3 regions of the Ensifer sp. genome follow, and region 1 is predicted to be linked to each of the others. Evidence: riboswitches for the same ligand, from Rfam matches in the RefSeq annotation. Region 1 holds a riboswitch; each other region holds the start of a gene.
What was found. Region 1 has a riboswitch for cobalamin ahead of RTP54_RS22515 (TonB-dependent receptor domain-containing protein). Riboswitches for the same ligand answer to the same signal wherever they lie in the genome.
Positions count from the first base shown of each region.

Region 2: linked by a shared signal. The riboswitch ahead of RTP54_RS10620 (DUF1636 domain-containing protein) and the one ahead of RTP54_RS22515 (TonB-dependent receptor domain-containing protein) in region 1 are both predicted to bind cobalamin.
Region 3: linked by a shared signal. The riboswitch ahead of cobU (bifunctional adenosylcobinamide kinase/adenosylcobinamide-phosphate guanylyltransferase) and the one ahead of RTP54_RS22515 (TonB-dependent receptor domain-containing protein) in region 1 are both predicted to bind cobalamin.

Region 1 covers NZ_DALZXU010000006.1:75,309-84,849, reverse strand. The annotation lists gene RTP54_RS22515 (TonB-dependent receptor domain-containing protein) at 1-1,624, opposite strand, end outside; cobalamin riboswitch at 1,800-2,009, opposite strand; gene RTP54_RS22510 (ABC transporter permease) at 2,102-3,214, opposite strand; gene rbbA (ribosome-associated ATPase/putative transporter RbbA) at 3,217-6,003, opposite strand; gene RTP54_RS22500 (HlyD family secretion protein) at 6,003-7,073, opposite strand; gene RTP54_RS22495 (sugar ABC transporter ATP-binding protein) at 7,374-8,852, shown strand; gene RTP54_RS22490 (ABC transporter permease) at 8,911-9,541, shown strand, end outside.
Region 2 covers NZ_DALZXU010000001.1:2,176,834-2,186,374, forward strand. The annotation lists gene RTP54_RS10590 (hypothetical protein) at 1-14, opposite strand, end outside; gene RTP54_RS10595 (mechanosensitive ion channel domain-containing protein) at 183-2,984, opposite strand; gene RTP54_RS10600 (DUF924 family protein) at 3,122-3,682, opposite strand; gene RTP54_RS10605 (iron ABC transporter permease) at 3,773-4,783, opposite strand; gene RTP54_RS10610 (ABC transporter substrate-binding protein) at 4,915-5,868, opposite strand; gene RTP54_RS10615 (ABC transporter ATP-binding protein) at 5,865-6,671, opposite strand; gene RTP54_RS10620 (DUF1636 domain-containing protein) at 6,694-7,107, opposite strand; cobalamin riboswitch at 7,215-7,431, opposite strand; gene aspT (aspartate-alanine antiporter) at 8,000-9,541, shown strand, end outside.
Region 3 covers NZ_DALZXU010000001.1:2,119,407-2,128,947, forward strand. The annotation lists gene RTP54_RS10315 (EamA family transporter) at 1-314, opposite strand, end outside; gene cobO (cob(I)yrinic acid a,c-diamide adenosyltransferase) at 314-958, opposite strand; gene cobN (cobaltochelatase subunit CobN) at 1,114-4,890, opposite strand; gene cobW (cobalamin biosynthesis protein CobW) at 4,947-6,011, opposite strand; gene cobU (bifunctional adenosylcobinamide kinase/adenosylcobinamide-phosphate guanylyltransferase) at 6,015-6,539, opposite strand; cobalamin riboswitch at 6,681-7,135, opposite strand; gene RTP54_RS10340 (cobyric acid synthase) at 7,202-8,659, opposite strand; gene RTP54_RS10345 (hypothetical protein) at 8,910-9,053, shown strand.

The sequences.
Region 1 (9,541 bases):
GCGGACGGCGGACTTCCTGCAGGCGCGGACCACCGGCCAGCGTCTGCTCACTCGAGGCGGTGTAGGTGTAGGTCGCCGTCGTCGTCAGTCCGTTGAAGAAGTCGACGATCGCGGAGACCTCGACCCCGTGGCGCAGGCTTTCGCCGGAGCGATTGACCGGCGTCGAGCGGAAGCTGGCGTCGTAGACGGTGGCGATCTCGTTTTTAAGGTTCTGGTCGAAATAGGTGACATCGACAGTCAGACCGTCGTCGAAGAAGCTCTGCTCGACACCGATGTCCCAGCCGAGGCTCTCCTCCGGTTTCAGGTAGGGATTGCCGATGAAGGTTCCCGGGATATACCCGAACTGCTCGTAGAAGGTCGGGTTGGTCACGCCGGTGCCGACGGATGCGTGCAGGCGCGTATCGCTGCCCGGTATCTCCCAGGAGGCGCTGAGGCTCCATGTGGTCGCGTCCTCGAAGCGATCGTTGAAATCGCGCCTGAGGCCTGCATTGACGAAGAACTGGTCGGCGAACTCGCCGCGATACTCGCCGACGAGCGAATGCGCATTGCGGCTGAAGGTCTCGAGCAGATGCGACGGCCTGAACGTCTCGCGCTGCCACTCGTAGCCACCGGTGATCTGGTGGCGGATACCGTCTCCACCATCGAAGCCGTAGCTTGCCTGGTAGCTGCCGTTGTAGCGGTTGCCGTCGTTCCAGGATCGCCCGAAGCCGCTGACATTGTCACGGTGAACGTCGAGGCCGGAGACGCGCGCCTTCTGGGTGAGATCGCCGTCGAGCGCCGAATGGGTCAGGCCGAGCGAGCCCGACAGCTCACGCGATCGCGTGTAGTCCAGTGTGTCGTAGGTCAGCGCCGTCATGTAGTCCTGTGCGTCAAGGTCGGTCTTGCGGTTGACGGCCCGCAAGGTCGCGTCGAGCTGCAGATCCGGCGAGAGATCGAAGGCGAACTTGCCGTTGACGGTGCCATTACGGTCGCCGTCATCCTCGGAGCCGGTATCGGAGATATTGAAACCGCCGGTTCTCTGGAACACGCCGGACAGCGCGTAATCATAGCCCTCGCCGCCGCCGCGGGTCGACAGGCCGCCAAGCCAGGTGCCGTCGCCGCCGACTTCGGTGCGGGCGTTTGACACGGCACCATCGCGGCTTCCCTTCTTGGTGACGATGTTGATGACACCTGCCATGGCATTGGCGCCCCAGAAGGTGCTTTGCGGTCCGCGCAGGATTTCGATGCGCTCGATGTCGTCGGCAACCAGGCCACCGAAATCGAACTCGCCCTGAGAGACATCGTTCGCCTCGACGCCATCGATCACCACCAAGAGCTGATTGCCTTCCGCACCGCGCACGCGCACCTGCGTCAGGCCGCCGGGGGCACCGGTGCGCGAGACCGAGAAACCGGGAACCAGACGCAGGGCGTCGGCGACGTAGCGGATCTGGTTTTTCTCGATCTGATCTCCGGTAATCACGGTAAAGGCGCGTCCGGATTTGCGCTGCTCGGTCGGCGTCAGGCCATCGGAAACCAGGATCTTTTCAAGTTTCGTCGGCTGTTCGTTTGTGCCCTGGTCCTGTGCCTGGGCACCGCCCACGAGGGTCAGAACCAGCGCGGCTGCGCCAGTCAATTGTTTCGTCATGTCGTCCCCACTCCGGCGCGACGGGCACGATCCGGCCCACGCGCGATCGACCGCGGGCAGACAATGGCTGAGGCAAGACGACAAGCGACCACCCCGGCGCCGTCTGCGGCACGCGGCAACATTGCTCCAATGTCACCGCTACGGACGGCCGCGCCTCGACACCCCTCGTGTCCAGGCATGGGTGACCGAAACAGGCAGGTCTCCTGACTTCCGCGTCGTCGCTTCCTCCCGCCTTCCCACGCGAGATGTCGCGCAGTGGCTTCATGGGGTTCCGCTCGGCGGTTACAGTTGCGGGGGCAGTCGCGGTATCGGCCCCTGATGGGTAATCCTCACCGTGTTCCCTTTTCATCCATCGCATGACGGAACCTGTTTCGCAGGGACGAGACCTACCAGATGCCGGCGGCGCGTCAACCGCCGGTCGCATTTTCCACTGGTAAAAGTCTGCGCGCGCTTTGCCCGCGACACGCCACGCTCGGTCTATTTCAGGAATGCCCGGAAGCGGCGCATGGCGAAGGCAAAGAGGACAGCGCCGATTACCAGAAGCGCAAGAAGCTGTGGCCAGACGACGTCCAGGCCGGCATCGCGGAACAACACCGCCTGCGCCAGGATGACGAAATGGGTGTTGGGTGCGGCGAGCATGATGGTCTGGATGATCTCGGGCATGCTTTCGCGCGGCGTCATGCCGCCGGAGAGCGCCTGCAACGGCAGAAGCACCAGCATCAAGAGCAGGCCGAACTGCGGCATGGAGCCGGCGATGGTGGCCAGCAGGATGCCCATCGACGTTGTCGCGAACAATTGCAAGGCGGTAGCCAGCAGGAACAACCCAAACGAGCCCTGCACCGGGACGGCGAGCACGCCCTTGACGACGAAGACCAGCGAGACGGCCGAAGCCAGGAGCACCACAAGTCCCATCGACCAGACCTTGCTGACCATGATCTCGAACGGGGTCACGGGCATGACGAGCAGATGCTCGACCGTGCCATGTTCGCGCTCGCGGATGAGCGCCGCCCCGGTCAGAACGATCGACAGGATGGTGATGTTGGTGATGACGTTCATCACTGCGCCGAACCAGCCCTTGTTCAACTCGGCATTGTAGCGCGCCCGCAGGACCAGATCGACCGGCAGCTGCTGCTCGCTGCGGTGCCGGTCGAGGAAGCCCGCGACCTCGCCGGTGACGATCTGCTGGATATAGCCGTTGCCCGAAAAGGCCTGGCTCATGCGCGTCGCGTCGACATTGAGCTGGATCGTCGGCGAGCGGCCGGCGAGCAGATCCGTCTGGAAATTCGGCGGTATGTCGAGCGCGAAGGTATCGAGCCCCTGGTCCATGCGCCGGTCCATCTCCGCCGGCGTGATCATCTGCGGCGGCACGAAATAGGGCGGATAGAACGCGGTCGAGATCCGCGTCGACACCGGCGAACGGTCCTCGTCGACGATGGCGATCGCGGCGCGATTGAGCGTCTCCGGCATCGCGGTCGAGCCGGTATAGACCGACAGGGTGAAGGAATAGACGATCAGGATCAACAGGATCGGATCGCGCCAGAGCCCCCAGAGTTCCTTGATGCCGAGCTGGTAGATGTGGGACAGGCGCATGGTCACCTCGCCTGCTTCTTGAGGGAGAAGGTGCCGATCGTCAAAAGCACCGGCACCGCGATCAGCATAGGCACGAAAGCGCCGGCGAGATCGCCGAAGCCGAGCGCCTTGGAGAAGGTCCCGCGCGCGATCGTCATGAAATGCGTCGTCGGGTAGATCTGGCCGATGAAGGCGCCCGCCCCTTCAAGCGAGGATACCGGATCGATCATCCCGGAATACTGGATGGCCGGGATGAGGGTCAGGATCGCCGTGCCGAAGATCGCCGCGATCTGGCTCGACATGAAGGTGGAGATCACGAGCCCCATGGCCGTTGCTGCCGAGACATAGATCAGGCCCGCGACGGTCCAGGTCAAAAGACTGCCGGTAAACGGCACCCGGAAAACGAAGATCGCGAAGGCGGTCAGAAGCGCGAAATTGAGCATGGCCAGCGCGATATAGGGGAGCTGCTTGCCGACCAGGAACTCGAGCCGCGTCACCGGCGAGACATAGAGATTGACGATCGAGCCCAGCTCCTTCTCGCGCACGACGCTGAGCGCCGACAGCATGGCCGGGATCAGCATCAGCAACAGCGGGATGACCGCGGGTACCATGGCGACGATGCTCTTGACGTCGGGATTGTAGCGGAAACGCGTCTCGATCTTGAACGTGCCGGCGGTGGCCGCGGCACCATAGCGCTCGCGGATCTTGCCGGTCAGCCAATGGGCATGCAGGCCCTGCACGTAGCCCTTGACCGTTTCGGCGCGGCTCGCCATGGCGCCGTCGATCCAGGCGGCGATCTCGACCGTGTCGCCCCGGGCGGCGCGGCGGGCAAAGCCCGGAGGGATCTCGATCGCGAGGCTCAGTTCGCCGTTGCGCATGCGCCGGTCGAGGTCGGCGTAATCGGTGATCGGGTCCTTCTCGATGAAATAGCGCGAGCCGGCGATTTCCAGAATATATTCGCGGCTGGTGGTCGTCTGGTCGTTATCGAGCACCGCAAAAGTCAGGTCCTCAACATCCATGTTGATGCCATAGCCGATGACGAACATCAGGATGACCGTGCCGATGGTCGCAAGTGTCGCCCGGATGGGATCGCGCACCAGCTCCAGCGCCTCGCGGCGGGTGTAACTGAACATGCGCCCGACGTCGAAGAACCCGGACGTCGCCGACGCCTTTCGTTCGACCGCCTGGGCGATTGCCGGCTTCGACGAAGCCTGCGCCCTCACCACGGAAGGGGCCGTCTGCTTGGCGCCAGCGATCGCCTCTTCCAGATAGGCGATGAACGCTTCTTCCAGCGTCGATGCCGAGCGGCTCTTCATGATGCCCAAGGGCGTGTCGCTGACCAGCACCTTGCCCGCATGCATCAGCGACATGCGATCGCAACGCATCGCCTCGTTCATGAAATGGGTGGAGATGAAGATCGTCACCTGCTCGTTGCGCGAGAGGTCGACGAGGATCTGCCAGAAACTGTCGCGCGCGACGGGATCCACACCCGATGTCGGCTCGTCGAGGATGAGGATATCGGGCGAATGGATCAGGGCGACCGCCAGCGACAGGCGCTGGCGCACGCCGAGCGGCAAGGCATCCGGCAGCGCCGCCATCACGCCCGAAAGGTCGAAACGATCGGCAAGCTCCTCGATCCGCTTCGGTATCGTGTCCGCCGCCATGCCGAAGAGCTTGGCGTGCAGTTCGAGGTTCTGCAGGACCGTGAGCTCGGTATAGAGCGAGAAGGCCTGCGACATGTAACCGACGCGATGGCGCACCTCCATGTCGCGCGGATCGACCTCGCGGCCGAACAACTTGGCCGTGCCTTCGCTTGCGGCAAGCAAGCCCGTCAGCATCTTCATCGTCGTCGTCTTGCCGCAGCCGTTCGAGCCGAGGAAGCCGAAGATCTCGCCGCGGCCGATGCGGAAGCTGACATTGTCGACGGCGACGAAATCGCCGAAACGCATGGTGAGGTTGTTGGCCTCGATGGCGATATCGTCGCCCACCCCTTCCGGGCGCGGCGGAATGACGACGTCATGATGCTCGCGCCTGAGATCTTCCGGAAGCAACGCGATGAAGGCGGCATCAAGCGTGTCGACGCCGGTCTTTTGCAGCAGTTCGTCCGGCGTCCCCGTCGCCAGCACCCGGCCGGCATCCATCGCCACCAGCCAGTCGAAGCGAGCCGCCTCTTCCATATAGGCGGTGGCGACGATGACGCTCATGCCTGGCCGCTCGGTGCGGATTTCGTCGATCAGCTCCCAGAACTGCCGGCGCGACAGGGGATCGACGCCGGTTGTCGGCTCGTCGAGGATGAGGAGATCGGGATCGTGGATGAGAGCGCAGCAGAGGCCGAGCTTCTGCTTCATGCCGCCGGAAAGCTTTCCCGCCGGACGGTCGGCGAAGGGGGCAAGGCCGGTGCTTTGAAGCAGGCTGGCGATCCGCCGCTCGCGCTCCTCGCGATCATGGCCAAACAGCCGGCCGAAGAAATCGACGTTTTCGAACACGGAGAGCGTCGGATAGAGGTTCTTGCCCAGGCCCTGGGGCATGTAGGCGATGCGCGGGCAGGTCCGGCGGCGATGGCCGGCATCGGCAATGTCGCCGCCTAGCACCTCGACGCGGCCGCCCTGGACGGCGCGTGCGCCGGCGACGAGTGAGAGCAGGCTCGATTTTCCAACCCCGTCGGGCCCGATCAGGCCGGCCATGCAGCCGGAGGGGACGTCGAGTGTCACGTCATCGAGCGCCCTCACCTTGCCGTAGAAAAGCGTGACGGCATTCAGGCGAACCACGGGCTCTGCCGGCGACAGGCCGGCCCTGTCGGGATCCGCCATCACTGCACCAGCGTGCCGGTCTGGCTCGCCGGCCACTCGGCCTTGGGATCGACCTTGACATAGGCGACACCGGGAAGCCCGGTTTTCACCATGCGGATATACTTCTTCAGCAGCTCCTTCGGGATCTGCGCCTTGATGCGGAAGGTCAGCTTCTGGCGCTCTTCGGCCGTCTCGACCGTCTTCGGCGTGAACTGGGCGACATCGGCGACATAGGAGACCTTGGCGGGAATGATGTATTGCGGTGCGGCGTCGAGCATCAACCGGACCTCACTACCGATCGACAACAGGCCGGCCTGTTCCGTCGGCAGGAAGAAGGTCATGTAGACGTCGCCGAGATCGACGAGATTGAGCACGCGGCCGCCTGCCGCCAGCACTTCGCCGGGCTGGACGACACGATACTGGATGCGGCCGTCGCGCGGCGAGACGAGCGTGCTGTCGTTGATGTCGGCATCGATGCTCTCGACCGAAGCCTTGGCCGCCTCGACCGAGGCTTGCGCATCGATCACCTGGGATTTCGCCGAATTGATCGCGGCATCGGATGCCGCAAGCGAGGCTTCCGCGGCCTTCGCCGCAGCGCGGGCGCCTTCCGCCGTTGCACGGTCGTCATCCAGCACTTGCTGCGAGACGGTGCTCGTCTTGACGAGTTGCTCCGATCGGGCGAGGCGCCGCTCGGCAGCGTCCAGTTGTGCCCGGCGCTGCGCCAGCACGGCTTCGGCTGCGGCCTTTTCCGCCTCGCGCTGGGTCACCAAGTTCTTTGCCGCTTCGACGCCGACGATGGCACGCTGCTGCTGCGCTTCTGCCTGGCGCTTGTGGGCTTCGAGCTGGACCGTGTCCATCTGGGCGAGCACCTGACCGGCAGTGACGAAGTCGCCCTCGTCAACCATGATCTCTTTGATTCTGCCCGGCGTTTTCGTCGAGATATCGATCTCGACCGCCTCGATGCGGCCATTGCCGCTGGCGATCCCTGCGGGCAGCGCGTTGCGATCGAGGTTCTGCCAGGCGTAGTAGCCGCCGGCCAGAGCCAGAACGGCGAGGCCGAGTATCAGCCAATTCTTCCGGGCTTTTTCCATATCAGCGTCCCACCTTCCAATGCACAGCACGACAATAGCCCGCGATGACCCAAACTCAACCGGGAATAGGCCCGGCGTGGCAAACCGTCATCGCGACGTAAACGGATCGCTAAAACAAGCCCGAGGGGCCGGAGGCCTGCATTGACTCATGTCAATTCATGCCACGGCCAAACTCGATTTTGACAAAAGACGACCAAAAAAATCAAAAGTAAAATCTCGATATTGACAGATGTCGATCATCATGTGATTTTTGTCGAAATCGGTGGCGGCTAAATCGCCATCGCAGCGTGGGAGGACACCATGCAACCGCTTTTGAAGGTTGAAGGACTGAAGAAATCATTCGGGGGCGTCGCGGCCTTGCGCGACGGTCGCCTTGAACTTCAGGCCGGCTCCGTCCACGCGCTGTGCGGCGGCAACGGCGCCGGCAAATCGACATTTCTCTCGATCCTGATGGGTATCCAGCAGCGCGACGGCGGCACGATCTGGCGGCGCGGCAAGGAGGTGCGCTACGGCAACCCGGCCGAGGCGCTTGCCTCCGGCATCGCCATCATCGAGCAGGAACTGAGCCCAGTTCCGCACATGACGGTCGCCGAAAACATCTACCTCGGGCGCGAGCCATCGGGGCGGTTCGGCGGCATCGACTTCAAGAAGATGAACCGCGACGCGCAGCAGCTTCTCGACCGGCTCGAATTCGGCATCCGCGCCACCCAGACGATGATGACGCTTTCGGTCGCGCAGATGCAACTCGTCGAAATCGCCAAGGCCTTCAGCCATGAAGCCGAAGTCATCTTCATGGACGAGCCGACATCGGCGATCGGCGAGAAGGAAGCACAGCACCTGTTTGCCGCGGTTGCCCGCCTCAAGGCCGAGGGCAAGGGCGTCGTCTACGTGTCGCACCGGCTGTCGGAGATCTTCCAGATCGCCGACAGCTACACGGTGTTCCGCGACGGCGGCTATGTCGGCAGCGGGCTGCTTGCCGATATCGATCGTCCGGGCCTGATCAAGATGATCGTCGGGCGCGAACTGGGCGAGGAATACATCAAGACCAATGATCCGACCGACACGATCGGCCTGGAGGTTTCGGGCCTGACGTTGCCGGGCAAGATCGAGGACATCTCGTTCTCCGTGCGCAAGGGCGAGATCTTCGGGATCTACGGACTGATGGGTTCGGGCCGCACGGAAATCTTCAACTGCCTGTTCGGCCTCGATCGCCCGTCGCAGGGCAGCGTCCTGCTCGAAGGCGAACGGATCACGGTCAGCAAGCCCGCCGACGCGATGGCGAGCGGCATCGCGCTTGTCACCGAGGACCGCAAGGTCAGCGGCCTCAATCTCGCCGACAGCGTTCGCGGCAACATCTGCCTGGCGAGCCTGCCAGAGATGAGCCCGCGCTTCGTCATGAAGGGGCGGGACGAGGCTGCAGCCAGCGCCCAAATGATCGCCCGCTTCGGCATCAAGGCTGCGCGCGACACGATGCCCGTCTCTGGCCTATCGGGCGGCAACCAGCAGAAGGTGGTGCTCGGCAAGTGGTTCCTGCGCCAGCCGCGACTGCTTTTGCTCGACGAGCCGACCCGCGGCGTCGATGTCGGGGCAAAGCGCGAGATCTACCGCATCATCTGCGACTTCACCGCCGCCGGCGGCACCGTCGTCATGATTTCCTCCGAGATCGACGAGGTGCTCGGCATGTCCGACCGCATCCTCGTCATGCGCCAGGGAAAATCCGCCGGCATCTACGAGCGCCGGGCGACGGACGCCCAGTCGCTCGTGCATCTATCGACCTGAACCACCCGCGAGATCGACGCCAAAAGCGCTTGTCCGACATCAAAGGGGCCTGAGAACCGTGTCCAATATAGAAAACAATCCGTCCAGCAGCTGGTTCAGCGCCGAAAAACGCGGCACGCTGATCCAGGAATACGGCATCTTTCTCGCCTTCCTGCTCCTGGCGGTCATCCTCTCGTTCTCCAACGAGTATTTCCTGACGCCGGGCAACATCTCCAACGTGCTCCTGCAGACGTCGATCAACGGCGTGCTGGCGATCGGCATGACCTTCGTCATCCTCACGCGCGGGATCGACCTCTCCGTCGGCTCGGTGGTGGCGCTCGCCGGCATGGTCAGCGCCAGCTTCGCGACCACATCGGCCACGGCCGGCGTCGCCGGGGCGCCCTACCCCTTCTTTGTGGCACTGGCGATCGGCATTCTCGTCGGCGTCGCCTGCGGTATCATCGTCGGCTTCATCGTCTCGCGCTTTTCGGTTCCCGCCTTCGTCGCCACGCTCGGCATGCTGTCCGCAGCACGCGGCATGACGCTGATCTATGGCGGCGGCAAGCCGGTGCCGGCGCTCACGCCGGAATTCCGCTGGATCGGAACGGGCAACATCCTCGGCATCCCGATGCCGGTCATCCTGCTCGCCATCGTCTTTCTCGCTTCCTGGTGGATCCTGACGCGCACGCGCTTCGGCCGCTACATCTATG
Region 2 (9,541 bases), on a different contig from region 1:
ACAAATGTCTTCATCGCCCATCGACGCATGCAGCGCCGCCCTTTTGCACAGCAGGCCGCCCCGTCGGATCAGCGACGATGGCTCCTGCCACCTCTTCAGCCCCTGACAGCCTAGACCGTCAAAAGAAGAATTGCATGCTTTTTATCTCGGGCAGGCTGAATAGCGGCTGAACGCTCCGTTTATCAGCGGTTGGGGTTCGAGCGGCGGCTGGAGGCGCGGCGCTTGCTGCCTTCCGCCTCGCTGTCTTCGTCGAGCGGCGCTGCCGAAGCCGCTTCCTTTTTAGACGCGGCAGCCTTCTCGTCGGCGGACGTGGCGCCCTTGGGCTCTCCGACCGCTTCGGGTTCGTGGCTCTCGATACCGGTCTGGCTTTCGATCGGAACGTCCTCGATCTTTACCGGGAACGGCGCACCGATCCCCTCATCACGGAAGCGCTCGTAGATTGCGACACGCAGGTCGTTGCGCACGCCGCCGCCCGTCAGCACGTCGGCCACGTAGATCCGGAGTTCGAAGGTCATGCGGTCCTCGCCAAAGGCGGTGAAGCCGACGGTTGGCGACGGGTTCTTCAGCACCATCGGGTGCGCACCGGCGATTTCGGCGAGCAGATCCATGATCCGGCGCGGCTCGCTGGCATAGGTGACGGTGATGGCGATCTCGGAGCGGCCGAGCTTGTTGCGGTGCGTCCAGTTGCCGACCGACGCGTTGATCAGCAGCGAGTTCGGCATCATGATCGACTGGTGCTGGAAAGTCTCGATCTCGGTGGCGCGCACGGAGATGCGCTTGACGAAGCCTTCCGTCGTGCCGCTGACGATCCAGTCGCCGACCTTGAACGGGCGCTCGACCAACAGGATGAGGCCCGAGACGAAATTCGAGACGATGTTCTGCAGGCCGAAACCGACGCCGAGCGAGAGAGCACCGGCGACCAGCGCAAGGTTGGAAAGATCGATGCCGGCCGCCGACAGGCCGATGAGGCCCGCAAGGCCGACGCCGACATAGCCGATGCCGGTGCGGATCGAGTTCCTGACGCCGGCATCCACCCGGCTGCGCGCCATGATGTTGCCGTCGATCCAGCGCTGCACCCAGCGGGTGACGACATAGCCAAGCGCGAAGAACAGCACGCCCGCCATGATGCCCATGAGCGAGATGGTGATGGTGCCGATCTTGATCTCGGTGACGGCGCGATAGGTCCAGGATTCGATGTCTGCGACCTGGAAGCCCCACTGCAGGAGGATCAGCGGAATGAAGAAAAGGGCGACGAGCGCATAGATGCCGAGCCCGGCGGCCAGCCCCACCTGGTCGAGCCCGACCTGCTCGAGCTTGAAGCGGCGCTCGAGATAGCGCCCGGCCGCGGTTTCGGCAAAGGCGCCCTGGCGCGAGACCGCCTTGCCGGTGAGGAAGCCGATATACATCATCACCAGGATCGCGCCGGTGATGATGATCTGGGTGGCGATGAAGCGCGACAGGCCGACATAGCCGGTGGCGGCCGCGATGATCAGCGAAGCCCCCGTCAGCACCAGGATGATCGAGACGATGCGCGGCCAGGGATGTCCCGGCGCGTCGAACGGCTCGTCACGCTTCAGTGTCGGCTTGATCCAGGCCGAAGCGATGATGATAAGACCGATGACGACGGAGGCGATGAAGCTCTTGACGACGGTCAGCACCACCGGCGAGCCGAGCGCCTCGCTGATGCCGCCGAACATGTAGTCGAGCCCATTGACCAGCGCCATGGCGAAGATGGTGATCAGGAGGACATTGGCGCCGCGATCGGACACCCGCACCAGCCGCCAGCGCGAATCCTTCGGCGACAACACCGCATTGGCAAGCGTCGTGACGAAGAACCCGACGACCGTCACCGCAAGCGCGATCGCGATGATCGGCGTGATGTCGGAGCGCAGCACGTTGAAACTGCGCAGGAACAGGAAGCTCGAGACGGCAAAGGCAGCGGTCGACAGGGTCGGAATGAGCGTCGACCAGAAGGCGACCGACAGGCGCCTCATATAGCTCGGCTCCTCATCGGACTTGTCGTGATGGATATAGGGTGAAAACAGCCGATTGCTGCCGACAAGGAAGATGAGGGCTGCGCAGATCGACAGGAACAGCGCGGTCAGAAGCGGGATACGCTTGTAGTTCCACACGAATGTCAGCCAGCTCGTCGTGCTGCGCGACAAGACCTTGGTCTCGTTGATCGTCGCCGACAGAGCCTCGTCGAACATTTCGATCGAAACGTCGGTATTCTTGAGCAAGGTGTTGGAAAACAGCGCGCGCCGCGTCGCCGTGATCGCGTTCGACAGCTTGGTCGCCTGGACCGAGAGATTTTCAGCCTCGCCCGTCAGCGCATTGATCTCGCCGCGCTCGGCCAGGAGCCGCTTGCGTTCCGATGTGACGATGTCGGCCTCGGGCGGTTGTCCCTCGCCCGGCGGATCGCCGAGTTCGGTGAGCCGCGCCTTGATCTCGTCGAGCCGCGGACGCGTGGCGATCGAGGTCGCGATGATCTGCTTGGCAACGGCATCGACCTCCACCTTGTATCCGGCAAGCAGGGTATCGTCGTCGCTGGCCTTGGCGATCAGGTCCTTCAGGCGCTTCAGTTCCTTGGCAGCCGTGGCAAGCTGCTCGGCGGTCTGGCTCTGCCCGGCTTCGGCCGCACTGACCGCATCGCTCGGCTGCGCCGGTGTCGCAGGCGTTTGCGCCGGTTGGCCTGCGGCGGTCGCGGGCTGCTGCGCGGCCGGTGCCGGCTGACCCTTGTTGTCGGCGGCCGGTTGCGCGTTCTGAGCGGGCTGGGCACTGCCTTGCGCCGGCTGGGTGCTACCTTGAGCCGGTTGGGCATTGCCTTGCGCGGGCTGATTGCCGGCCTGGGCCGGTGCCTTTGCGGGGGTCTCGGCAGGTTGCGTCGTCTGCGCCGGCTGGGCGTTTTGCGCCACGACGGCGCCGGCACCGGCCAGCGACAGCAGGCAGACGGAAACGGCGAGCAACTTTCCCACGAAATGCAATTTCAAACCCCTCGAAAGCCCAGAGATGGCCCCGATGCGGAATCGCCGGAGCCGTCGTCACAATGCGGTTTGAATACGAAAGACGGCGGAAAGATGCAAAGGCATGGGAAAACATGCCTTCGCGCCCTCAGAAACCGTCAGAATCCTGCACCCGGCTGCGCCAGATACGCGAGCTCCGCCGCCGTCGATGTCCGCCCGACGAAGGCATTGCGATGCGGAAAGCGTCCGAACTGCTCGATCACCTCGCGATGCCGGATCGCATAGTCGATATACATGGGATCGCCGAGTTCGTTGAAGAGCTTCACCGCCATGGTCTGGTCGACAAGGTTCTCAGAATGCTCGAACGGCATGTAGAAGAACGCCCGCCACTCCGGCTTGACCGCCATGTCGGCACCGGCGCCGACGGCGAGCTTGGCCTCCCTGAGCGCCAGGCCGTCGGTGGCAAAGGCAAGCGGCGTGCCCCTGTACATGTTGCGCGGCAGCTGATCGAGAAGCACGATCGCCGCCAGCCGGTTTTCCGGCGTCGCCCGCCAGACATCGCCGATCTCCCTGGCGAGCGCCAGGTGCGACGCCTGGAAGCGCTGGTAGCAATGCTCGTCCAGCTCGCGCGTCGGCTTGAACCAGTGGTCGAGCGACAATTCCTCGAACCAGAATTTCAGGACTTCATCCGGAGTGCAGGCCTCAGCGTGATACGTCATTCGCTCCTCATGTCTTAAAGTAATCCGATTGCCGCCGGGGAGATGCCCCATGAGATAGGCGGCAATCGCGCCGTGTCCATCCCGATTGCCTTACACCACCTTGCGCTGCTTCAGAATGGCAATAAAGGCGATGCCGCCGACGAGCCCGGTGACGACGCCGATCGGCATGTCCTCGGGCGCCATGACGACGCGGGAAAACAGGTCCGCCCAGATCAGCACCAGGGCGCCGACAAAGGCCGAAAGCGGGATGACCCGGACATTGTCGCTGCCGGCAAACAACCGGACGAAATGCGGCACCATCAGGCCGACGAACCCGATCGCGCCCGAAAACGCCACCATCACGCCGGTCAGAAGTGCAGTGACGACGAAGAGCACCAGGCGAAACCGGCGCACGGGAATGCCGAGCGTCGTCGCCGTCTCGTCGCCCATGGCGAGCGCGTTGATCTCACGCGCCCGCAGCACCAGATAGCCGAGACAGGCGCAAAGCACCGCGGCGGGATAGATCAGATGCGGCCATTGCGCCAGCCCAAGACCGCCGAGCATCCAGAAGATCACTGTGTGCACCGCACGGGGATCTCCGAGGAAAATCATAAGGTTGCCGACCGAAGTCAAGGTGAAGGCGACGGCCACGCCCGACAGCACCAGCCTGTCGGCATTGCTGCCGAGCACCCGCGTCACCAATGCGACAAGCGCGGTGGCGACAAGGGCCCCGGCAAAGGCAAACAGCGGCACCGTGGCAAGGCCGAGGATGAGGCCGGTATGCAGCAGCGCTATGATGGCGCCGAGAGCGCCGCCGGAGGAAACGCCGAGCAGGTGCGGGTCTGCGAGCGGATTGCGGGTGACGGACTGCAGCACGGCGCCGGTCAGCGCCAGCCCCGCCCCCACCAGCCCGGCCAGCACGACGCGCGGCAGTCGCACGTCCCACACGATGCTTTCGCGCCCCGCCGACCAGGCGACCTCGACGCTGCCGGGAGACAGTTTCGAGGCGATGATCGACCAGACGGTCGAAACCGGGATGGGCGCCGAGCCGAGCGAGACGGCGGCGGTGATCGTCAGGCACAACAACAGCAGCGCCGCGAGAATGGCGGTCGTGATCTTCACAGTCTGTCCCAGATCCTGGATTGCCGATAGGGGGCGGACGTGAGCCGCATCGCGCACGCCCGCATGTTATCCCCGAGGTCGATATCCCCGGGGTCGATGCCGACCTTGGGGATCCTGCGCCAGCCGGTCGCTTACATCGCCTGCCCGTGAAACGCCTTGGCAAGGCGGGCGATGGCATCGATGTTGCGCGGGCCGGGCGTCGCCTCGACATAGTCGAGCACCACGAAGCGGTCGTTCTTGACGGCATCGATGGCTTTGAAGGCGGGATTGCTTTTCATGAAGGCAATCTTCTGCTCGGCGGTCACCTCGCCGTAGTTGACGATCACCACCACCTCCGGGTTCTTGTCGATCACCGGCTCCCAGGAAATCTCGGTCCAGCTCTTCTCCACGTCGTCCATGACGTTGACGCCGCCGGCCGCCTCGATCATCGCTGTGGGTATGCCGAAACGACCCGACGTGAACGGCTTCTCCTCGCCGGAATCATAGACGAAGACGCGCGTCGGCCGCTCGATCGCACCCACATCCGCAGTGATCTTGTCGAGATCGCGGCGATAGCCGTCGACGAGCGCCTTGGCCTGGTCCTCGACGCCGAAGATCAGGCCGAGATTGAGCAGGTCGACGAACATGTCGTCCATCGTTGGCTTGCCCTTGGCCATGATGTGGATGCAGGATTCGGTCAGCTCGTAGACATTGATCTTGAAAGGCTGAAGCGTGTCCGGCGTGACCTCGCCGCCGACCTTCATGCCGTAGTTCCAGCCGGCGAAGTAGAAGTCGGCATCCGCATTGAGCAGCACTTCCTTGGTCGGGTATTTTTCCGAAAGCTCCGGCAGCGCCTTGACGCCTTCGCGCAGCTTTTCATCCAGTGTCTTCCAGCCGGAGACCCCGGTATAGCCGACCATGCGGTCCTGCAGCTTCAGGGCCAGCATCATTTCGGTGAGGTTGACGTCGTTGGAGACGGCGCGCTTGGGTGCTGCATCGAAGGTCACGTCGCGATTGCAGCTCTTGACGGTGACGGGATAGGCGAGCGCCGGCGTGGCGGCGAGCGTCAGCAGCAAAAGGGCTGAACCGGCAAAAAGTGTCTTCATGAAATCAATTCCTGTCGAGCGAGTGAAAAGGAAAAACGCGCGCCGTTGGTAACGGCGTTGCTGTGCGCGGTGGCGGTGACGCCGAAGGCGGAGGAAAGTGCCTGCGGGTTGAGCACGTCTTCCGGCGCGCCGAAGACCGTCATGCGGCCCTCCGTCAGGATCGCCACGTCGGTGGCGAATTCGGCGGCCAGGTTGATGTCGTGCAGCGTGGTGACGATCGTCAGCTGCAGCGTCTGGAGCAGCTCGAGGATTTCGAGCTGGTGACGGATGTCGAGATGATTGGTCGGTTCGTCGAGGATGATGACGCGCGGCTCCTGGGCGAGCGCCCGGGCAATCAGCACGCGCTGCTTCTCGCCGCCCGAAAGCGTCGAGAATTGCCGCCCGGCAAGCTGGGTCAGATCGAGATGCTCGAGCGCATGCGCCACCGTCTCGCGGTCACGGGCAGTCCAGCCGCTCATGCCCTCGCGCCTGGGGATGCGGCCCATCATCACCACGTCACGCACGCTGAAGGGAAAATCGCTCGGCATTTCCTGCAGCACGACGGCGATGATCCTGGCCGCCTCGCGCGCCGTCATCGACCAGACGTCGACGCCATCGACCTCGACCACGCCGGCCGTCGGCCGGGCCGAGCGATAGAGGCAGCGCAACAGCGAGGTCTTGCCGGCACCGTTCGGGCCGAGAATGGCAAGCCGGCTGCCGGGCGCAATGGCAAAATCCACCTCGCGGACGAGCTTCAGGTCCGGGCGTGGGCCCCAGTCAAGGCAGCGAACCCGAAGGCCGGCCCCTCTTGCGGTGCAACTCATCGGCTCGTCCCCCCGTGCGCACTCATTGGAAGTGCCCGCCGCTGTCTTCTGAGACGAGCAGCGCTGCCGGAATGCGCGCCAGCGTCTTGCCGGAAAGCCCGCGCGGCCGCTCGGCCGCCCGCGTCATGCCGTCATCGCGCCCGGCATAGGTCGTCGCAAAGGAGACGAGATCGTCGATATCCTCATCGGGCGAGATGTCGCCGAAGAGATAGGTCGCCTTTCCGGTGGCCTGGAAGGCGACGGTGCACGGCCTGGTGCAGCCCGCCATGCAGACTGTGCCGGCAATGGAAAAATCCCGGTCAAGCGGCGCGCCGAGGGCCGCGATGCTGCGGTTCAGCCGCTGGATGAGATCCGCGCCCGGCCGGCAGGGGCCGCCGGTGAAGCGGCAATCGGTGCAGACCGTTATCTTGTGCTGTCGGGATGCCGGTGTCGCCATGCTTGCTCTCCGCCGGAGCGAGCCGGAGAGAATGTGGCATAGCGATGTGATGACGGATGGCCGTCGCGCAAAAACCAGTTCTTGTCCATCGGAACACCCCGTCCGTTGTGGTTGATCGGTTCGATGGCAGGTCTCCTGGCTCGCGGGTCTCTGCGCATCCACGTCTTCCCGGCTTAACGCCAGTGACAGGGTGTGAATGCGCTTTCCGCTCACAGTTGCGGGGGCAGCCACGGTTTCGGCCCCTATTGGGTCGTCCGCTCCGTGTTCCCTTTTCAGCCGCTTGCGCATTGTCGCGCTCGCAGCACCATCACGCCCTTCGTCGCACACTTCGACGGAGGTGACAACCGGCGGGACGGATCGGCTCGGGCCTATCAACATGCGGCATATTTTCATGCAGATTGGTTATGTAATATCATTACGATGCGCAAGCCTAAAATGCCTTTGTCGGGATAATGTCGACGCTCGGTCGGGCCGCCATGCCAAGCCGGCACGCCTCACCCTGACGACGAAAGGCTCGGGCTTCCCTAACGTGAACCGACGAAGGTTACGTCCAGGCGATCGGCGGGATGAACGACAAGAGCAGCCGACGCTCAGCGCGGCGCCGCATCACGTCGTGGCCCGACGAAGAGATAACGACGGCGGGACTTGCCGACCGTTCTGGCTGTGCGCCGCCCGCCTCCCCGGTAACGTCGTCCGTTACTGTTACGTACTTGAAGACAGCCACAATCAGTGATGTGCTTCCAGGTGAAAAGACCGTGCATCAGCAGACGCGCAACGACGTGGGCCGAGCTTGCCCGAGATCGCGCGGCAGCGAAACGAATGCGCCTGCGACGTAGCATCCAGCCTGTCCGCGTACCTCCCGAATACGACGAGTTTCTTGAAGGGGATGACGGTGAATCCGATAGACTTTTTTGTTGATACCCTGCGTACCTATCCGCCGGTCGCCGTTTTTCTGGCGCTCGGCATCGGCTTTCTGATCGGTCCGATCAAGATCGCCGGGTTCAATCTCGGAAATGTCACGGCCACGCTTCTGGCCGGCGTCGTCATCGGACAGCTGGGGATCCAGGTTTCGGGCGACCTGAAGTCGACCCTGTTCCTCCTCTTCCTGTTTGCCGTCGGCTACGGCGTCGGCCCGCAATTCGTTCGCGGCCTGAGCACGGATGGGCCGAAACAGATCCTCTTTGCGCTTTCGGTCCTCGTGCTGTGCCTGATCGTGCCCTATCTGTGCGCGCTCGTTGCCGGCCTGCCGCTTGGCTACGGCGCCGGCATGTATGCGGGTTCGCAGACGATTTCGGCGGCGATCGGCGTTGCCAGCGACCAGATCAACGCGATGGGGCTGACGCCCGAACAGGCCAAGACCTATACCGACCAGATCCCGATCGCCTATGCGGTCACCTACATCTGGGGCACGATCGGCTCGGCCATCATCCTGGCCCAGCTCGGGCCCAAGATGCTCGGCATCGACCTGCCGGCCGCCTGCCGGGAGTATGAGGCAAAGCTCGGTGGCGGCACCGTGGCGAGCGAACCGGGGATCACCCACGCCTATCACGATTTCGGCCTGAGGGCCTATCGCGTCGACGAGGCGAGCGGGCTCACGGGAACGCCGGTCAGGAACCTGCTGCCCGGCATCCGCGTCTTCGTCGAGCGCGTGCGTCGCGGCGGCCAGATCATCGAGGCGGACGGCAACACCGTGCTGCAGCCGGGCGACGTCGTCGCCTTCTCGGGCCGGCGCGCCCTGCTCGTCGAACACCTCGATTCCAAGCTCCTCGAGGTCGAGGACAAGGAACTGCTCAACGCCGAGGCCGAGGTGCTCGACGTCTACGTGACGAGCAAGGCGCTTGCCGGCAAGACGCTTGCCGAAGTCAGCACCATGGACTGGGCGCGCGGCGTCTACGCCCGCAAGATCGTTCGCTCGCTGGTCGAGATCCCGGTGCTGCCGGGAACGACCGTCGAACGGGGCGACATCGTCACCATCGGCGGCGCCAAGGCCCATGTCGAAGCGGCGATCAAGGCGCTGGGCTTTGCCGATCGCCCGGTCGAGACCACCGACATCGCCTTCCTCGGCTGGGGTCTCTTCGTCGGCGCCATGATCGGCGCCCTCACGATCACCATCGGCGGCATACCGATCGGCCTTTCGACCTCGGGCGGCGCGCTGCTTGCCGGCCTCGTCCTTGGGTGGCTGCGCACCACCTACCCTGCCTTCGGCCGCATTCCGAGCCCCGCCCTCTGGCTCCTCAATACGCTGGGCCTCAACATCTTCATCGCCGTCGTCGGCATCGGCGCCGGCCCCGGCTTCGTCGCCGGCTTGCAGGAAGTCGGCATATCCCTCCTGATCTGGGGCATCGTGGCGACCTCCGTACCGATGATCGCCTCGGTGCTGCTCGGCCACTACGTGTTCCGCTTCCATCCGGCGATCCTGTTTGGCGCCTGTGCC
Region 3 (9,541 bases), on a different contig from region 1:
ATCGACAGTTTGTCGACCGGCGCCACACGCGCCGCATCGCCGAGCTTCAGCGCCCGGAAATAGGCAAGCCAGGAGGCGCCGGTGGCAAGGCCCGACAGCGCCAGGAACAGCCAGGTTCGGCCCGGGATTTCCGAGGGTTTTTGCCATTGCCCCGTTGCCGCCACGATGCCGGCGAGCACGAACAGGATGACGACGGTGCGGATCAGCGTGGCGAAGTCGGAGTTGATCTGCGCAACCCCGACCTTGGCAAAAACGGCCGTCAGCGCCGCAAAGGCCGCCGACAGCAACGCCCAGAACTGCCAGCTCTGGCTCATCAGAATTCGACGCCTTTCTGCGCCTTGATGCCGGAGCGGAACGGATGCTTGATCAGTTCCATTTCCGTCACCAGATCCGCAGCCTCGATCAGGTCTTCCTTGGCGTTGCGACCGGTGAGCACCACATGGGTCATGTGCGGCTTTTCCTCTTTCAGGAACCGCACGACCTCGGCAACGTCGATGTAATCGTAGCGCAGCGCGATGTTGATCTCGTCGAGCAGCACCATGGAATTGCGCTCGTCGCGGATCAGCTCCTTGGCCTTCTCCCAGGCCTTTTCCGCCATCGCCACGTCGCGGGCGCGGTCCTGCGTTTCCCAGGTAAAGCCTTCGCCGAGCGTATAGAACTGGCAGACATCGCCGAAATGCTTCTCGATCAGGTCGCGCTCGCCGGTCTCCCAGGCGCCCTTGATGAACTGCACGACGGCGCAGGGCATGCCATGGGCGATGTGGCGGAAGATCATGCCGAAGCCGGCGGTCGACTTGCCCTTGCCCTTGCCGGTATTGACGATGATGAGACCCTTTTCGTCGGTCTTCGTCGCCATGATCTTTTCACGCGCCGTCTTCTTCTTCGCCATCTTCATGGCGTGGCGCGCGTCGTCCTTCTCGGCAATTGCTTCGCCGCTGATTGTCGTCTCGTCCGTCATGATCACTCCCTCGATTCCGTTAGCGGGCTTCGGGCGGAAGCCACGCGCACGCTTCATCTCACGTCAGTCCATTTCCGCGTTGCACAGAACACCGAAAAGGAACCAGGTCTTTGCTTCCACGCAATTCCGGACGAGAACCGTCGCCCGGCACTGCCCTATTCATTGCCGGCGCGCAGCCGGGTCGCGCCATTGCCGATGCCGGCAAGCTCAAATCGCGCCGAGTTGGAACGCGGGGTCCACAGATTGCGGTCGATCGCCTCCAGCAGCCTTTCGGACAGCTCGGCGAGTGCCGCCGGGTTCTTGTCGCGCAGGAAGTTAGAGACCCGCTCGTCGACGATGAAGGCTTGATAGGCCGCCTCGAAATGGTGGTCGCGCACGGCACCCGTTGTCGCGGCAAAGGCGAACATGTAGTCGACCGTTGCGGCGATCTCGAAGGCGCCCTTGTAACCGTGGCGCATGACGCCATCGATCCACTTGGGATTGACGACGCGGGCGCGCACCACGCGGCCGATCTCTTCCTCGAGCGAACGGATGACGGGCTTTTCCGGGCGCGAATGGTCGTTGTGATAGATCGCCGGCCGCGCACCACCAAGATGCTCGGCAGCAAGGCTCATGCCGCCTTCGAACTGGTAGTAGTCGTCGCTGTCGAGCAGGTCGTGCTCGCGATTGTCCTGGTTCTGGACCACGGCCTCGATCGTGCGCAGCCGCTCCTCGAAGAGGTCCCGTTCCGCCTTGCCCTCCTCGCCGGCGCCATAGGCATAGGCGCCCCAGGTGAGATAGGCATCGGCGAGATCGGCTTTTCTGTCCCAACCCTTCTCGTCGATCAGCGCCTGCAGGCCGGCGCCATAGGCACCGGGCTTGGCGCCGAAGACGCGGTAGGAGGCGCGGCGCTCAGCTTCCGCTGCCTCGACACCAGACGCCTGCAGCCGCTGCGTCTCGGCGCGCATGCGCGCGGCGATCATGTTGTCGGCATCGTCCTCTTCAAGCGCACCGACGGCGCGGATCGCCTTGTCGAACAGCGCGATCTGGTCCGGGAAGGCATCGCGGAAGAATCCGGAGATCCTCAGCGTCACGTCGACGCGCGGCCGCCCGAGCACCGCAAGCGGCACGATCTCGTATCCCATCACCCGGCGCGAGATCATGTCCCAGGTGGGCTTGGTGCCGATCAGCGCCATGGCCTGGGCGATATCGTCGCCGCCGGTGCGCATGTTGGCCGTGCCCCAGGCCGTCAGCCCGAAGGAGGACGGCCATTCGCCATGATCCTGCAGGTAGCGGCGGATGAGCAGCTCGGCGGATTTCTTGCCAAGCTCGTAAGCGGCCGGCGTCGGCACGGAGCGGCTGTCGACGGAGTAGAAATTGCGCCCGGTCGGCAGAACGTCGGGCCGCCCTCGCGTCGGCGCGCCGGACGGCCCGGGCGCCACGAAGCGGCCATCGAGGCCGGTCAGGAAACCGGCCATCTCGGCAGCACCGGAATTGACGATCGACGGCTTTAGCCGTGTCTCGATTTCGCCGAGCACGGCGCTGGTGGCCGACCACGCCGCCGGTGCCGGCGCCTCGCCGCTCACGAAAGAGGCCGCCAGCAGCTCGATGCGCTCGACCGTATCGCCGGCCGTGCGCCAGGGCTGATCGCAAACCTCGGCAAGGATATCCGGCCGCAATCCGTCCCAAGGGTCAGACATCACGCAATCGAGCGGATCGAAGCCGAGGCCTGCATCCGCCGCGATCGCGCGCTGCAGGCTCTGGTCGACACCTTCGCCGAGGCCACGCGGCACGCGGGCGAGCGCCACCGTCAGATCGGTCAGAAGCCGCCCCTCCGGCGCCACGCCGAAGATGTGCAGGCCGTCGCGGATCTGCATCTCCTTGAGATCGCAGAGATAGGCGTCGAGCTTTTCCAGCGCCTTGTCGTCGCTGTCGCCCTTGTCGATGCCGGCGTCGTGGTCGAGGCCGATGTCGTGCACGAGATCGAGGATCTGCCGGCTCAGGAGCCTCAGCCGTCGCGGATCGCCGCCGGCGGCGTCGTAATATTCGTCGACCAGCGCCTCGAGGTCCTTCAGCGGCCCATAGGATTCCGCCCGGGTCAAAGGCGGCGTCAGGTGGTCGATGATGACGGCGCTGGTGCGGCGCTTTGCCTGCGTGCCCTCGCCGGGGTCGTTGACGATGAAGGGGTAGACATGCGGCAACGGCCCGAAGATCGCCTCGGGGTAACAGGTCTCCGATAGTGCCAGCGCCTTGCCCGGCAGCCATTCGAGATTGCCGTGTTTGCCCATGTGGACGATCGCCTGCGCTGCGAACTGGTTGCGCAGGAAAGCATAGAAAGCGAGATAGCCGTGCGGCGGCACGAGGTCCGGCGAGTGGTAGCTCTCCTTCGGATCGATGTTGTAGCCGCGCGCCGGCTGGATGCCGACGACGACCTCGCCGAAGCGGGCGAGCGGCAGCGCAAAGACGCCATCGAGGAAGAACGGATCGGCTTCCGGCGCGCCCCAGCGGCCGGTCACCTCATCCTTTATCTGTTTCGGAAGCGAATCGAAGAACGCTTTGTAATCGCTCAGCGAAATTGTCTCGCGGATCTCGCGGTCGTGGCTTACCGCATTGGTCGGCCCGGCCATGAGATAGCGGATCAGCGCGTCGCCATCTGCCGGCAAATCGGTGACGCCATAGCCTTCGACGGCCATGGCGCGCAGCACCTCAACTGTGCCGGCAGGCGTATCGAGCCCGACGCCATTGCCGAGCCTGCCGTCGCGGTTGGGGTAATTGGCCATGATGATGGCGATGCGGCGTTCAGCCGGCCTGGCGCGGCGCAACTTCGCCCAGTTGACGGCGAGCCGGGCTGCAAACCGCACCCGGTCGGCAAGCGGCTCATGGCCGACGATATTGGCTTCCACCCTGGGATCGTAGATCGAGGCCGCCTTGAAGGAGACGGCGCGCGCGAGAATGCGGCCATCGACCTCCGGGAGCGCGACATTCATGGCAAGGTCGCGGGCCATCAGCCCCTGCGGCGACGTCTCCCATTGCGCCCGCGACGAGCCGGAAAAGATCACCTGCAGCACCGGTGCGCCGGTCGATTCCAGCACCGTCGGCTGCCTGTCGGCGCCCGGCGACGAGACGGCAAAGCCGGTGGCGTTCATCACCACGTCGGGAGCCGCCTCGGCAAAGATCGATTGCAGCGTGCCGACCGAAACGGCATCCTTGAGGCTGGAAACGAACAGCGGCAGCACGCGCATGCCCTCGGCCGCAAGCGCGTCGATCAGCGCCTCGACCGGCCGCGTCTCGCCGCTCTGCACCAAGGCGCGATAGAAGCAGATCCCGATGGTCGGGGGTTCGGCTCCCTCCCCGGTAACCGTTCTTTCCCGGACACGAGCCCGCCATTCGCTGACGCCTATGACGCCCGCCCCCGGCCACCAGATGCCGGCCTTCAGAAGCGGCTTTGCCGGCTGCGGCTTCTCGCCCCCCGAGATCAGTGCCTCGGCATAATCGAGAAACAGACCTGCATTGTCGGCGCCACCTTCGGTGAAATAGGCCCAGAGGCGCTGGCGGTCGTCTGGCTCGACCGTGGAGAACGGTTCGAGGCCCGGATCCGGCTTGTCGTCGCCCGGCAGCACCGCGATCTGGAAGCGGTGGGTGACGGCGGCCGCATGCAATGCTTCCAGCACATAACGGAAATAGCTGGCGCCACCGAGCGGTCTCACCACGATGAGCTTTGCATGCCGCGCCGTGCGCTCGACATAAGTGTCGACCGACATCGGATGCATCAGGTTCATCAGGCTGGCGATGCGCAAGCTCGCTCCCTCGCCGCGCCGGCCATGGGCCGCAGCGATCGAGGAAAGCTCGGTGTCGGCGGCCGACAGGAAAAGCACGTCGGCCGGCGTTTGCCCCAGGTCGATCGCTTCGTTGCCGTCGGCGATCGTTCCTTTCTGGGCGAGAAGCAGATGCATTGTTCTATCCGTTCAGGCCGGTCCGGGTGTTCCCGGAACGGCGTTGATTCAAGGCGTCAGACGAGCGCGGTAATGGCAGCGCGCACGGCTGCTTCGTCCATATCGTGCAGGCCAATGACCACGAGGCGGGTGCCGCGCTTTTCGCCGGCCACCCAGGCCCGGTCGTAATACTGGTCGATGCGGGCGCCGACGGCCTGGATCAAAAGACGCATCGGCTTGCCGGGCACATCGGCAAAGCCCTTGAGACGCAGCACGTCGTGCTCCGCGATCACGCTCTTGAGGCGATCGATGAAGGCGGCGGGATCGGCAATCGCGCCGAGCTCGACGACGAAGCTGTCGAACTCGTCGTGAGAGTGCTCCTCGCCGGCCTCATGTTCCATCTCGTGGTGCGACTTGCGGTTGGCGATATCGCTTTCCGTGCCGACACCAAGGCCGAGCAGGATGGCAGCAGCCACTTCGCCGTTCTTGGCTTCGATCATCGCGGGCTTGCGGCTGGTGCGCGAGGCGACCTCGTCACGCACGGCCTTCAGGCCGGAGGCGTCGATCAGGTCGGTCTTGTTGAGCACGATCAGGTCGGCAGCCGTCAGCTGATCCTCGAACAGCTCCTCGATCGGGCTTTCGTGATCGAGATTGTCATCCTCGACGCGCAGCGCATCGACCTTGTCATGGTCGTCGGCAAAGCGGCCGGCGGCAACGGCCGCGCTGTCGACCACGGTGACGACGCCGTCGACGGTCACTTCGCTGCGGATATCCGGCCAGTTGAAGGCAGCGATCAGCGGCTGCGGCAGCGCCAGACCCGAGGTCTCGATGATGATGTGGTCAGGACGGTTTTCGCGCTCGAGCAGCTTGGTCATGGTCGGAATGAAATCGTCGGCAACCGTGCAGCAGATGCAGCCGTTGGTGAGTTCAATGATGTCGTCTTCCGAGCAGGCTTCAGCGCCGCAACCCTTCAGGACGTCGCCATCGACGCCGAGATCGCCGAACTCGTTGATGATGAGCGCGATGCGCTTGCCGTCGGCGTTCTGCAGCAGGTTGCGGATCATCGTCGTCTTGCCGGCGCCGAGGAAGCCGGTGATGACGGTCGCCGGGATCTTGCCCTGGTTGGCTCTCGCAGTGGTCATGGATCAACCCTTCATTTTCAGCGGCAATCCAGCCGCGACAAAGTAAACTTCCGCGGATTTCTCCGCAACGATCTGGTGAAGCCGGCCGGCATGGTCGCGGAAGTCGCGGGCCATGCGGTTCTCGGGCACGATGCCGAGGCCGACTTCGTTGGAAACAAGGATGAGGCGCGCCTGGGCCTCAGGCAGAAAGCCGGCAAGGGCAGCGAACTCCGCCGCCATGTCGCGCTCTTCCATCATCAGGTTGGTGACCCACAGTGTCAGGCAGTCGACGAGGACCACGCGGTTCTCACCGTCGATGCGCGTCAGCAGCGAGACGAGATCGAGCGGCTCCTCATGCGTGGTCCAGCCCTCGCCGCGCCTTTCCCGGTGATGGTCGATACGCTCGCGCATCTCGTCGTCCCAGGCACGCCCGGTCGCGACATAGTGCATGTCGAGACCCGAGGCTTCGACGAGCCGTTCGGAGAAGCTGGATTTGCCGGAACGGGCGCCACCGAGGACCAGAACCGGCCCGGCATGGGGAATGCTCATCTGCCTTGCCGCCTCACGTCGCCGCAGCGGGCGATTTTGAACGGCAACAGAAGCTCGGCGCGCTCAAGGCGCGTTCGGAAAATGGTCGATAAGCCAAGACAACCTCCGTGATGGCGTTGGGAAGCGGGCTTCCCTTCGGGCGGAATGCCCCTGTCGGACGGCAGGTCTCCTGGCTCACGGCGTCACGAGCCCATGGCATCGCTTCGCGTCGCGACGCGAAAACAATGCAAGGGCCCGAACGGCCCGCCTCACCTTCCCGGCGCTTTCCGGTGCCACAGCGAACCTTTGCACGTCGTTTCCGATGCGCGGCGCTGTGGCCGGTTTCGTGAAAGGCGGACGATTCGTAGAAGAAGAGGCGTCCAGCCCGGCTGATCACGAAGCCACGCCAGTGGCTTTTCCGGCTTGATCCCTGACCTGCCCCGATTGCCCATGCAACCGGCCGACAACCCGGCATCAAACCCGATGGCGAACCCTGACCGTTCTACAGTCGCGGGGTCGGCTGCGATAAGGATGCCCGGTTTGGGTCCATCCGTCACATTCCCAATTATTCCCCCGCATCGCCACGATCCGGGGAAACCATCCAACGCCAGATGATTAGGAAGCGGGGGGCGCAAAGTCAATCGACGCGTGCGACGGCCAACAACGCGATTGCGGCGCGCTGGCTAATTCCCGAGCAGCTGCTCCAGCCAACGCCTGTCGAGCACCGCCTCGAGTTCGCTCGCGACGTCGTCGAGCGCCGCGTCGACCGATTGACGATAATTGCCGATGCCGCCCTCGATCCCGAAGCTTCTCAGCAGTGCCGAGCGATAGGCATCGCTTGCAAACAGGCCGTGCAGATAGGTGCCCATCACCCGGCCATCGGCAGAAAGAGCACCATCGGCGCGGCCGTCGATGCTGACCGCAGGGCGGTCGCAATCGGCGCCCGTCGTCTTGCCCAGGTGGATCTCGTAGCCTTCGAGCGTCACGTCGTGCTCCAGCGACCAGGCGCGACTGTTGCGCACGGTCTTTTCCGGCGCCATCTCGGTTTCGATATCGAGCAGACCGAGCCCGGCGATTTCGTGGTCGCGCCCCTCGATCCCCAGCGGATCGGTGACGCGCCGGCCGAGCATCTGGTATCCGCCGCAGATGCCGATAACCCGGCCACCGCGCCGGACATGGCGCTTGATGTCGCCGTCCCAGCCCTGCGCGCGCAGATCCTTCAGGTCGGCAATGGTCGATTTCGACCCGGGAATGACGACGAGACCCGCATCTGCCGGGATCGGGTTGCCTGGCTTCACGAAGACGAGCTCGACCTCCGGCTCGGCGGCGAGCGGATCGAGATCGTCGAAATTGGCGATACGGGACAACACGGGAACGACGACCTTCAGCGCCCGCCCCTCGCCGCGCACGCGCTTTTCGAGCACGACGGAATCCTCCGCCGGCAGCCGGCCCGCCGCCTTCAACCACGGCACGACGCCAAAGCAGGGCCAGCCGGTGTAGCCGCCGATGGCGGCAATGCCGTCATTAAACAGGGTGACGTCGCCACGGAACTTGTTGATGAGATAGCCTGAGATCATGCGCCGGTCGTCCGCCGGCAGGATCGCATGCGTGCCGACCAGCGAGGCGATGACACCGCCGCGGTCGATGTCACCCACGAGGATGACAGGCACGTCCGCACGGGTCGCAAAGCCCATATTGGCGATGTCGCCGGCCCTCAGATTAATCTCGGCCGGAGACCCCGCGCCTTCGACGACGACAAGATCGACGCCGGCCGAAATCTGCTCGAAGCTGTCCATGACCACGCCGAGCAATTTCGGCTTCAGCGCCTGATATTCGCGCCCGCGCGCCTGCCCTGCGACCTTGCCCTGCACCACGATCTGGCTGCCGACATCCGACTGCGGCTTCAGGAGCACCGGGTTCATGTGCACGGAGGACGGCACGCGGGCAGCCAGCGCCTGCAGCCACTGCGCCCGGCCGATTTCGCCGCCGTCGTCAGACACCGCGGCATTGTTCGACATGTTCTGCGGCTTGAACGGCCTGACCTTCAACCCGCGATTGGAAGCGAGCCGGCAGAGGCCTGCCACCAATACCGATTTTCCGACATCCGAGCCGGTTCCCTGCAGCATGATCTTGCGTGTCATGGCGCCACGGGTAACATCGATTTGATCGGGCGCAAAGCCCTGCTTTGACAAGATTTCGCCGCATTTGCGGCGCGTCGATGACGGACTGTTTCGGTCGCTAATCAAGCTTGTCGAGTTTCTCTCCGAAACTAGCGTAATTGCGACATCCTGTGACGAGTTTGGCATTCAATTTCGCTTGCGGCGAGCCTATATCAGCGCCACCGAAACACATACCGGACCAATGGGGTCCGGCCTCTCAAGGTCCATGTCCATGCTGTACATCTTCAGCAAGCCCAATTTCGTTCAGATCGCCTGGAATTCCAAGGTCCCCGCCAGTCAGTCGCGCGTCCGCAACGTCGTTCTCGACGCTCCCTTCGGACCGCTCGGCTTCATCCGCACGTCCAACGTCGGCTGACCCGATGGCCCGGTCCCCGGGCGTCCTATTGGCCAAGGCTTCGCATTTCAGCAGCTAACGCCTCCTCCTCCAGCCGTCTCCCCTCGTGGAGACGGTTTTTTTTGGTCCGTCGATCACCGTCAACGGCCATAAACGCGAAAGCCGCATCGACCTCTCTCGAGGGATGCGGCTTCCAAAAAACACTGGTCACTCCGGAAATACACACCGGAGGCTCGCTTCAAACCCGGGACGCACTACCTTGATCCGGGTCGGCGGCCGTTTCCTGCCGCGCAACAACAATTAGCCGGACATCGTTACCGGATGGTTATTGAGGATTTAACGAAAGATGAATTCCGGCTTTTTTTGAATGTTTTTCGCGACATTCGCAAAATTTGCGCGTGACGCATTCGAGACAGGAAAGGTCCTCAATGCAACAGACCGGAAACCAGCATTGTGGCGAGCGCTAAATTTTGCGGCACTAATTGTCGCAAATGCTTAAATTTAGCCGC